Regions from separate parts of the Streptomyces sp. HP-A2021 genome, predicted to be linked through region 1. Evidence: riboswitches for the same ligand, from Rfam matches in the RefSeq annotation. Region 1 holds a riboswitch; the other holds the start of a gene.
What was found. A riboswitch is a leader RNA that binds a small molecule or an ion and turns the genes downstream of it on or off. The one in region 1 is predicted to bind glycine.

Region 1 (5,143 bases):
GACCGAGGTGTCCCTCGCCGCCGCCGAATGACGGGAGGGACCCCGCACCACGGAGCCCCTCCCACACGACCTGTCGGGCCGGTCAGTCCTCGTAGGCGTCCAGCGGCGGGCAGGAGCAGACCAGGTTCCGGTCACCGAAGGCCTGGTCGATGCGGCGCACCGGCGGCCAGTACTTGTCGGCGACCGAGACCCCGGCCGGGAAGACGGCCTCCTCACGGCTGTAGGCGTGCTCCCACTCCCCGGCGAGCGTCCCGGCGGTGTGCGGGGCGCCCCGCAGCGGGTTGTCGTCCGCGGGCCACTCGCCGGAGCCCACCTTCTCGATCTCCGCACGGATGGCGATCATCGCCTCGCAGAACCGGTCCAGCTCGGTCAGATCCTCCGACTCGGTCGGCTCGATCATCAGCGTCCCGGCCACCGGGAACGACATCGTCGGCGCGTGGAAGCCGTAGTCGATCAGCCGCTTGGCCACGTCGTCGACGCTCACGCCGGTCGCCTTGGTCAGCGGCCGCAGGTCGATGATGCACTCGTGCGCGACGAGCCCGCCGGGGCCGGTGTAGAGCACCGGGTAGTGCGGTTCCAGCCGCTTGGCGATGTAGTTGGCGCTGAGCACCGCGACCTGCGTGGCCCGCTTCAGCCCCTCCCCGCCCATGAGCCGGACGTAGGCCCAGGAGATCGGCAGGATGCCGGCGGAACCCCACGGCGCCGCGGAGATGGGACCGACCCCCGTCTCCGGGCCCGCCTCGGGCTGGAGCGGGTGGTTGGGCAGGTACGGCGCGAGGTGCTCCCGCACCGCCACCGGACCGACTCCGGGACCGCCGCCGCCGTGCGGGATGCAGAAGGTCTTGTGCAGGTTCAGGTGCGAGACGTCACCGCCGAAGTGCCCCGGCTTGGCGAGTCCCACGAGCGCGTTGAGGTTGGCCCCGTCGACGTAGACCTGCCCGCCCGCCTCGTGCACCTGGGCGCAGATCTCGGAGACGTGCTCCTCGAACACGCCGTGCGTGGACGGGTACGTGATCATCAGCACCGACAGCTCGTCGCGGTACTGCTCGATCTTGGCCCGCAGGTCCTCGACGTCGATCTCGCCGTCGTCGGCGGTCTTCACGACGACGACCTTCATGCCCGCCATCACCGCGCTCGCGGCGTTGGTCCCGTGCGCGGACGACGGGATCAGGCACACGGTGCGCTGCTCGTCCCCGTTGGCCCGGTGGTACCCGCGTACGGCGAGCAGACCGGCCAGCTCGCCCTGCGACCCGGCGTTCGGCTGGAGGGACACCTTGTCGTACCCGGTGACCTCGGCGAGACGGTCCTCCAGCTCACGGATGAGCGTGAGGTAGCCCCCGGCCTGCTCGGCGGGCGCGAAGGGGTGCAGCTGCCCGAACTCGGGCCAGGTGACCGGCTCCATCTCCGTGGTCGCGTTGAGCTTCATGGTGCAGGAGCCCAGCGGGATCATGCCCCGGTCGAGCGCGTAGTCGCGGTCGGCCAGCCGGCGCAGGTAGCGCAGCATGGCCGTCTCGGAGCGGTGCTGGTGGAAGACGGGGTGCGTCAGGTACTCGTCGGTCCGCAGCAGAGCATTCGGAAGCCCGTCCTCGGTGGCCGCGTCCAGCGCCTCGACGACCCCCTCGACGCCGAATGCGGCCCACACGGCACGCAGCTGGGCCCGCGTGGTGGTCTCGTCGCAGGCGATGGATACGTGGTCGGCGTCGACGAGGTGCAGGTTGACCCCGTTCTCCCGCGCGGCGGCCACGGCGTCGGCGGCCCGGCCCTCGACGCGCACGGTCAGGGTGTCGAAGTAGGACCCGTGCACGACCTCGACCCCGCCGTTCGCGAGCCCGGCGGCGAGCACCGTGGCGTACCGGTGGGTGCGCCGCGCGATGCCCTTGAGGCCCTCCGGCCCGTGGTACACGGCGTACATGCCGGCCATGACGGCGAGCAGCACCTGGGCGGTGCAGATGTTGCTGGTGGCCTTCTCGCGGCGGATGTGCTGCTCACGCGTCTGGAGCGCCAGCCGGTACGCCTTGTTCCCGTCGGCGTCCACGGACACGCCGACGAGCCGCCCGGGCAGGCTGCGCGCCATCTTGTCCTTGACCGCCATGTAACCGGCGTGCGGACCGCCGAACCCCATCGGCACACCGAAGCGCTGGGTCGTCCCGACGGCGATGTCCGCGCCGAGCTCACCGGGCGACTTCAGCAGCGTCAGCGCGAGCAGATCGGCGGCGACGGTGACGAGCGCCCCGAGCTCGTGCGCCTGGTCGATGACCGGCTTGATGTCCCGTACGGCCCCGGAGGCACCCGGGTACTGGATCAGCACGCCGTTGATCTCGCGCTCGGCGACCTCGGCGGGGATGCCGTCACTCAGGTCGGCGACGACGACCTCGACACCGGTCGGCTCGGCCCGGGTCCGGATCACGGCGATGGTCTGCGGCAGCGTGTCCGCGTCGACCAGGAACAGCCCCTTCTTGTTCTTGCCGAGGCGCCGCGACAGCGCCATGGCCTCGGCGGCCGCGGTGCCCTCGTCGAGCAGGGAGGCACCGGAGGTCGGCAGTCCGGTGAGGTCGGCGACCATCGTCTGGAAGTTGAGCAGCGCTTCGAGCCGGCCCTGCGAGATCTCCGGCTGGTACGGCGTGTAGGCCGTGTACCAGGCCGGGTTCTCCATGACGTTGCGCATGATGACCGGGGGCGTGAACGTGCCGTAGTAGCCGAGTCCGATCATGGAGCCGAGGACCTGGTTGCGGTCGGCGAGGGAGCGCAGCTCGGCGATCACCTCGGCCTCGCTGCGGGCGCCCGGCAGGTCAAGCGCCTCGGCACTCTTGATCACGGCCGGGACCGCTGCGGCCGTGAGCTCGTCCAGCGAGCCGTAGCCGACCTGCGCGAGCATCTTGGCGCGGGCCTCGTGGTCGGGGCCGATGTGGCGCTGCTCGAAGGGAACTGCCTCTTCGAGCTCGGAGAGCGGAATGCGGTGGGCGGTCATTACGGAGGCCTCCTGGTCGACACGACCTTCGAGGGGCACCACGGCACGGGTACCCGGACGGCCTCCCCCTCTGTCATCTCGACCTGAGAGCTTCACCGGATCGCCCGAAGGCCTCCGGCTTTCACCGTCGGTGAGAGCGGAAGCCGTCGACACCCGCTCTGCTTTCCAGAGTGACCTCGTCCGTGCGGTACGTGAGCCTGAGAGATTCCGGGGAGGATTTGCTCCTTCGGCGCCTCCGATGGTGTCTGGAGGACTCTCCCGCACGGGGTCAGCAGCCGCTGCCAGCGTACCAGCGCGGGCAACGCACGAACCTTCGAGTGGCCACCTCTCCGATTGTGCCGTTTTGTTGTGCTTACGGATGAGTTGCGACTATGTGGAGGGCCCGTGCGAACCGATATCGATCCGCGCAACCTGATCGGCCGCAAGGCGTTCGACCGCAACGGAACCAGGATCGGCACGATCGACGAGGTCTACCTCGACGACGCCACCGGCGAGCCGGAGTGGGCGGCCATACGGACCGGCCTGTTCAGCAGGGACGCGTTCGTCCCCCTGGAGCCCAGTGAACTGATCGACGGCGCCCTCCACGTGCCCTTCGACCGCGCCCTGATCAAGGACGCCCCCGACTTCGGCGTGGGGCGCCACCTCTCCCCGGAACAGGAACTCCAGCTCTACCACCACTACGGCCTCGACGTCGCCGCACCTCCGCCGTTCCCGGACCGCGACTTCGGCAAGCTGGCGGGCACGGACGAGACGGCCTGAAGCCGCCCGGCGCCGTCGGCCACTTCGCGAAGTGCTGCGGGGTCGCCGTCCCGTACGCTCGCCTCCGGTCCCGTTAAGACCAGCGGCAACGGATCCGCCGGCTCCAGGTCCGGGTCGTCGACCCGGAAGGTCCGCACCCGCCCGGGCTCCGAGCCGGGCGTCTCGAACCGCACGGTGACCCGCCCCAGACCGCTGCCCTGCACCCACCCGTGCCCGAACACGGCGTGCCGTACGTCGTGCCCGGCGGGCCACCGCCGTTCGGCGAGCGCCGGCTGCTCCTCGGCCGGGGCCACGGCGTCCATCTCGACGGGCCCATCCGCCTCCGCCCGCTCCCCCGCCGCCTGCGCGAAGAGATCCTCCTGCGTGTAGTCGGCGAGCCCGCTGACTCCCACCCCGAGCAGCCGCACACCGCCCGTCGTGTCGACCGAGTCCAGCAGCCGGGCCGCCGCCTCGCGGATCACCCCCGGATCGTCGGTCGGCCCGCGCAGTGTCTCGGAGCGGGTGAGCGTCGAGAAGTCGTACCGCCGCACCTTGAGCACGATGGTCCGCCCGGACAGCCCGGCCCCGCGCAGCCGCCGCACGCACCGGTCGGCCAGTCGCTGCACCTCGAGACCGACCCGCACCCGGTCGTGGATGTCCACGTCGTAGGTGTCCTCGACCGACACCGACTTCGTCTCCCGCTCCGCCACGACGGGCCGGTCGTCCCGCGCCAGCGCCATGGCGTAGAGCCCGTGCCCGTGCGACTTTCCCAGCAGCCGGACCATCTCGTCCTCGCCCGCCTCGACGATCTCCTCGATCGTGGTGATCCCGGCCCGTCGCAGGTGGTCGCCCGTCGCCGGACCGACCCCCGGCAGCGTCCGCACCGACATCGGCCCGAGCATCGCCCGCTCGGACCCCGGCTCGATCACCACCAGTCCGTCCGGCTTGGCCTGCTCCGAGGCGATCTTCGCGAGCATCTTGGAGGCGGCGAGCCCGACCGATCCCGTGAGTCCGGTGACGGCCCGTATGTCCGCGCGCAGCTGTGCCCCGACCAGCCGCGCCGACGGCTCGTCCCAGGCGGCTCCCCCGGCTTCCAGGTCCACGAACGCCTCGTCCAGGCTCAGCGGCTCCACCAGCGGCGACAACGCCCGCAGCAGCTCCATCACCCGCTCGCTGATCGCCTTGTAGAAACCGAAGCGCGGCACCAGATACGCGGCGTTGGGCGCGAGCCGCCGGGCCTGTCCCATGGGCATCGCCGAATGCACTCCGAAGACCCTGGCCTCGTACGACGCCGTGGCCACGACGCCCCGCGGCCCGAGCCCGCCCACGACGACGGCCTTCCCGCGCAGACTCGGCTTGGACGCCTGCTCCACCGAGGCGAAGAAGGCGTCCATATCAAGATGCAGGATCGTGGGCGCGGTTCTCACATCTCCGATG
Region 2 (5,143 bases), 5.0 Mb from region 1:
GTACAACGCCTCGACCGTGACCTAGCTTAAGCCCGTCCGGGGGCTCGGGGATTGGTGCCGGTTCTGCGGCCGCGGGTCGTGGGTGGTCCTCGCGCCCACGCGGCGGAGCCGCATGATGTCACTACCCGCGCCCCGTCAGGGCATTGCCCTACCGCTGGTAGAAGGGACGGACCGTTGTGCGCAGCCAGTCCCCCACCGGGTCCTCCGCCACGTCCAGGAGGACCAGGTTGACCTGCCAGGGGGCCGGGCACCGGGTCACGGCCCGGGACAGGGCCTCCAGGGGGAGGGCCCGCAGGTCGCCTTCCCACTGGGAGAGTTCGACGCCCACGAACATCACCGGGTCCGCCGTCTCGATCGCGGCGAGGCAGCGGCGGGCGGTGAGGACGACCCCGACGGCCTCGAACTCGGCGGAGGCGGCGGCGAGGAAGTCCACCGGGTCGTCCTGCCAGTCGGGCTCGAAGAGGCGGACCCGGCCGCCGCTCGCGGGGCCGTCCAAGGGGGTCCGCCCCGCCCGGCACAGCTCGGCCACGGCGGCAGGCGGGAGCGGTATGCCGACCACACCGCCCGGGTTGACGGCTATCCCGGCGTGCGGGGGCAGGCCGCGGGCGAACTCCACCGCGGGCGCGATGGTGTACGACATGTGGGAGCCGACGACCTGGCGGAACTGCTCCTCGGAGCTGAACACCGGGACGTACGCCTGGCCCTCGATCTCGATGCCGGGCAGATCGAGGGGACCGCTCTGCGGGCCGCCGCCGTTCGGCAGGGGGACCCAGACGAAACTCCGGCCGAGCACCTCGACGATCCGCCCGCCGGCCGACGGCCCGGCGCCGAGGGAGGCCGAGAGCACCTCCTCCAGTTCGTTGCCGGGCCATCCGCCGTGCGGGTGGGTCTGCGTGTGCGCCGGGAAGTCCGCGGAGAAGTCCGCCGGGAAGTCCATCTGCCTACCGCCTGCCTGGAACCACTGCTGTGGCTCAAAAGGCTAGCGGCTCCCCGGCCGCCTGCGGTCAGCCCGTGAAGGCGATCCGGCGCAGGGTGTCCGCCGCGTCCCGGTCCACGAGGATCGCCGAGCCGCAGCCCGCGGGCAGTTCGCCCCGCTCCACGGCGTGCAGCAGGCGGGTGGTCGCCGCGCGGTGGCGCAGGAACGCGTACCGCGAGACACCGCGGCCGCGGTCGCGCTGGCCGGCCAGGGCCTCCTCGGGGGTGACGTCGAGCATGAGCAGATGCAGGGCGCCGCCCCGGCGGCGGGCCTCGCGGGCCAGCCAGCGGCGGACCCAGGCCTGGGTGCCGCAGTCGTGCACGACGACGCCCTCGCCGCTGCGCAGGGCGCGGCGCAGCCCGGCGTAGTGGGCGAGGCGGACGAGCGGGCGGTAGACCCCGTACGGCAGGAAGCGCGGCATGCGGCTGTCCCAGCGGTCGCGGGTGTCCTGGGAGTCGATGCGCCGGCCGGGCACGGTGCGCCGCATCAGCGTGGACTTGCCGCTGCCGGGCAGGCCCGTGACCACGACGAGGTCGCGGGGGCCGAAGAGCAGCGCGTGCGGGCCTCGGCCCTCGCGCTCGCGCAGATCGCGGACGACCGGCACCGGCAGCGGGCCGCAGGCCGCCCGTGCCGCAGCGGCCGGCTGCTCGGGCAGCGCGACGCCCGATGTCGTGGCGTACGCGGTGGTCCTGTTCACCGTGATCGTCCTCCCCTGGGGCCAGGTACTTCAGTCCCATCCCCGCCGAGTGTAAAGAGAAGGTAATGCCCGATGTCTCTGGTTTTAGTCCTCTTCCCGCAACAGCACTGCTACAGGTGGTGCCCCTGCCACCCCGCGACGATGCGTGCAATGATGTGCGCGCCAACTGCATACCGGCCGTTTGAATCCGCGCGGGAGAGTTCCCAGCACCGCTGACGCTGGGGCGCCGAAGGAGCAAGTCCCTCCCTTGAATCTCTCAGGCCCCGTTACCGCGCGGGCGAGGCACATCTGAAAAGCGGGCCGCCGTCCTCGGTGGTCCCACCCAAGGTGCAAGCCATGTCCTGTGTGGCCATGGCGAACCTCTCAGGTTCCGATGACAGATGGGGAGGAACGACCTCGCCCGTCATTGCCCTGGGAGACGACCGACCGTGAGCAGTACAGGAGAACTCCGCCACACCGCGCTCGATGCCCTGCATCGTTCGCTCGGCGCGACGATGACCGACTTCGCCGGCTGGGACATGCCCCTGCGCTACGGCTCCGAGCGCGACGAGCACAACGCCGTGCGCACGAAGGCCGGGCTCTTCGACCTCTCCCACATGGGCGAGATCACCGTCACCGGTCCGCAGGCCGCCGCCCTGCTCGACTTCGCCCTGGTGGGCAACATCGGCGGTGTGAAGCCGGGCCGCGCCCGCTACACCATGATCTGCCGGGCCGACGGCGGCATCCTCGACGACCTGATCGTCTACCGGCTCGCCGAGACCGAGTACCTGGTCGTCGCCAACGCCTCCAACGCCCAGGTGGTCCTGGACGCGCTGGCCGAGCGCGCCGCCGGCTTCGACGCCGAGGTGCGCGACGACCGGGACGCGTACGCGCTGATCGCCGTCCAGGGCCCGGAGTCCCCCGGGATCCTGAAGTCCCTCACCGACGCCGACCTCGACGGGCTGAAGTACTACGCCGGCCTCCCCGGCACGGTCGCCGGGGTCCCGGCCCTGATCGCCCGCACCGGCTACACCGGCGAGGACGGCTTCGAGCTGTTCGTGAAGCCGGAGCACGCGGTCGAGCTGTGGCAGGCCCTGACCAAGGCCGGCGAGGGCGCCGGACTGGTCCCGTGCGGGCTGTCCTGCCGCGACACGCTGCGCCTGGAGGCGGGCATGCCGCTGTACGGGCACGAGCTGAGCACCTCCCTGACGCCCTTCGACGCCGGGCTGGGCCGGGTGGTGAAGTTCGAGAAGGAGGGCGACTTCGTGGGGCGCGACGCCCTGCGGGAGGCCGCCGCCCGCGCCGAGCAGAACCCGCCCCGCGTACTGGTCGGGCTCGTCGCCGAGGGCCGCCGGGTCCCGCGCGCCGGGTACGCGGTGGTCGCCGGCGGCGAGGTGATCGGCGAGGTCACCTCCGGCGCCCCCTCCCCCACGCTCGGCAAGCCGATCGCGATGGCCTACGTCGACGCCGCGCACGCCGCTCCCGGCACGCCCGGCGTGGCCGTGGACATCCGGGGCAGTCACGAACCGTACGAGGTCGTGGCGCTGCCGTTCTACAAGCGCCAGAAGTAGACACTGGCCGTCGGGCCGCACCGGCGGTCCCGGGCACGTCACTGCGCTCACCAGCAGTCCCCTTCATCAGCACTCCCGCGCGTACAGGAGAATCCAGGCCATGAGCAACCCCCAGCAGCTGCGTTACAGCAAGGAGCACGAGTGGCTGTCGGCCGCCGAGGACGGCGTCTCGACGGTCGGCATCACGGAGCACGCGGCCAACGCGCTCGGCGACGTGGTCTTCGTCCAGCTCCCCGAGGTCGGTGACACCGTGTCCGCGGGCGAGACCTGCGGCGAACTGGAGTCGACCAAGTCGGTGTCCGACCTCTACTCCCCCGTCTCCGGTGAGGTCACCGAGGTCAACGAGGACGTCGTGAACGACCCGTCGCTGGTGAACTCGGCCCCCTTCGAGGGCGGCTGGCTGTTCAAGGTGCGGGTCGCCGAGGAGCCGGGCGACCTGCTCTCCGCCGACGAGTACACCGCGTTCTCCGCCGGCTGAGGAGTCGTAGCCGTATGTCCGTCCTGAACACCCCCCTGCACGAGCTCGACCCGGCCGTGGCCGCCGCGGTCGACGCCGAGCTGCACCGGCAGCAGTCCACGCTCGAGATGATCGCCTCGGAGAACTTCGCTCCGGTCGCGGTCATGGAGGCGCAGGGCTCGGTCCTCACCAACAAGTACGCCGAGGGCTACCCGGGCCGCCGCTACTACGGCGGCTGCGAGCACGTCGACGTGGTCGAGCAGATCGCGATCGACCGCGTCAAGGAGCTGTTCGGCGCCGAGCACGCCAACGTGCAGCCGCACTCGGGCGCCCAGGCCAACGCCGCCGCGATGTTCGCGCTGCTCAAGCCGGGCGACACCATCATGGGTCTGAACCTCGCGCACGGCGGGCACCTGACCCACGGCATGAAGATCAACTTCTCCGGCAAGCTCTACGACGTCGTCGCCTACCACGTGGGCGAGGACGGCCGGGTCGACATGGCCGAGGTGGAGCGGCTCGCCAAGGAGTCCAAGCCGAAGCTGATCGTGGCCGGCTGGTCGGCCTACCCGCGGCAGCTGGACTTCGCCGCGTTCCGCCGGATCGCGGACGAGGTCGGCGCGTACCTGATGGTCGACATGGCGCACTTCGCCGGGCTCGTCGCGGCGGGGCTGCACCCGAACCCCGTGCCGCACGCGCACGTGGTGACCACGACCACCCACAAGACGCTGGGCGGCCCGCGCGGCGGTGTGATCCTCTCCACGGCCGAACTCGCCAAGAAGATCAACTCCGCTGTCTTCCCCGGTCAGCAGGGCGGTCCGCTGGAGCACGTGATCGCCGCCAAGGCCGTCGCGTTCAAGGTCGCGGCCTCGGAGGACTTCAAGGAGCGCCAGCGCCGTACGCTGGAGGGTGCCCGCATCCTGGCCGAGCGTCTGGTGAAGGACGACGTCCGGGCCGTGGGTGTGGACGTCCTGTCCGGCGGCACGGACGTGCACCTGGTCCTGGTCGACCTGCGCCACTCGGAGCTGGACGGCCGGCAGGCCGAGGACCGCCTCCACGAGGTGGGCATCACGGTCAACCGGAACGCGATCCCGGACGACCCGCGCCCGCCGATGGTGACGTCCGGTCTGCGAATCGGCACGCCGGCCCTGGCGACCCGGGGCTTCACGGCCGAGGACTTCGCGGAGGTCGCGGACGTCATCGCCGAGGCGCTGAAGCCGTCCTACGACGCCGAAGCCCTCAAGGCCCGGGTGAAGGCCCTGGCCGACAAGCACCCGCTGTACCCGGGTCAGACCGCATAACGAAGAAACCTTTCAGGGCGCCCCGTTCCGCGTGGGGCGGGGCGCCCTGTCCCCCTGCACCACCCCTTGCACCACCCCCGTAGTCAGGAGTCCCCGTGGCCATCTCGGTCTTCGACCTGTTCTCGATCGGCATCGGCCCGTCCAGCTCCCACACCGTCGGCCCGA

Region 2: it holds a riboswitch for glycine, as region 1 does, so the genes downstream of both, gcvT (glycine cleavage system aminomethyltransferase GcvT) here and gcvP (aminomethyl-transferring glycine dehydrogenase) in region 1, are expected to answer to the same signal.

The regions. Positions count from the first base shown of each region.
Region 1 covers NZ_CP094344.1:8,135,180-8,140,322, reverse strand. Annotated here, with positions in the region: gene MQE23_RS36790 (TOBE domain-containing protein) at 1-31, shown strand, start outside; gene gcvP (aminomethyl-transferring glycine dehydrogenase) at 83-2,968, opposite strand; glycine riboswitch at 3,144-3,239, opposite strand; gene MQE23_RS36780 (PRC-barrel domain-containing protein) at 3,353-3,727, shown strand; gene MQE23_RS36775 (DNA polymerase IV) at 3,646-5,133, opposite strand.
Region 2 covers NZ_CP094344.1:3,096,407-3,101,549, forward strand. Annotated here, with positions in the region: gene MQE23_RS13925 (enhanced serine sensitivity protein SseB) at 149-937, opposite strand; gene MQE23_RS13930 (AAA family ATPase) at 1,005-1,673, opposite strand; glycine riboswitch at 1,856-1,955, shown strand; gene gcvT (glycine cleavage system aminomethyltransferase GcvT) at 2,102-3,223, shown strand; gene gcvH (glycine cleavage system protein GcvH) at 3,324-3,701, shown strand; gene glyA (serine hydroxymethyltransferase) at 3,716-4,978, shown strand; gene MQE23_RS13950 (L-serine ammonia-lyase) at 5,074-5,143, shown strand, end outside.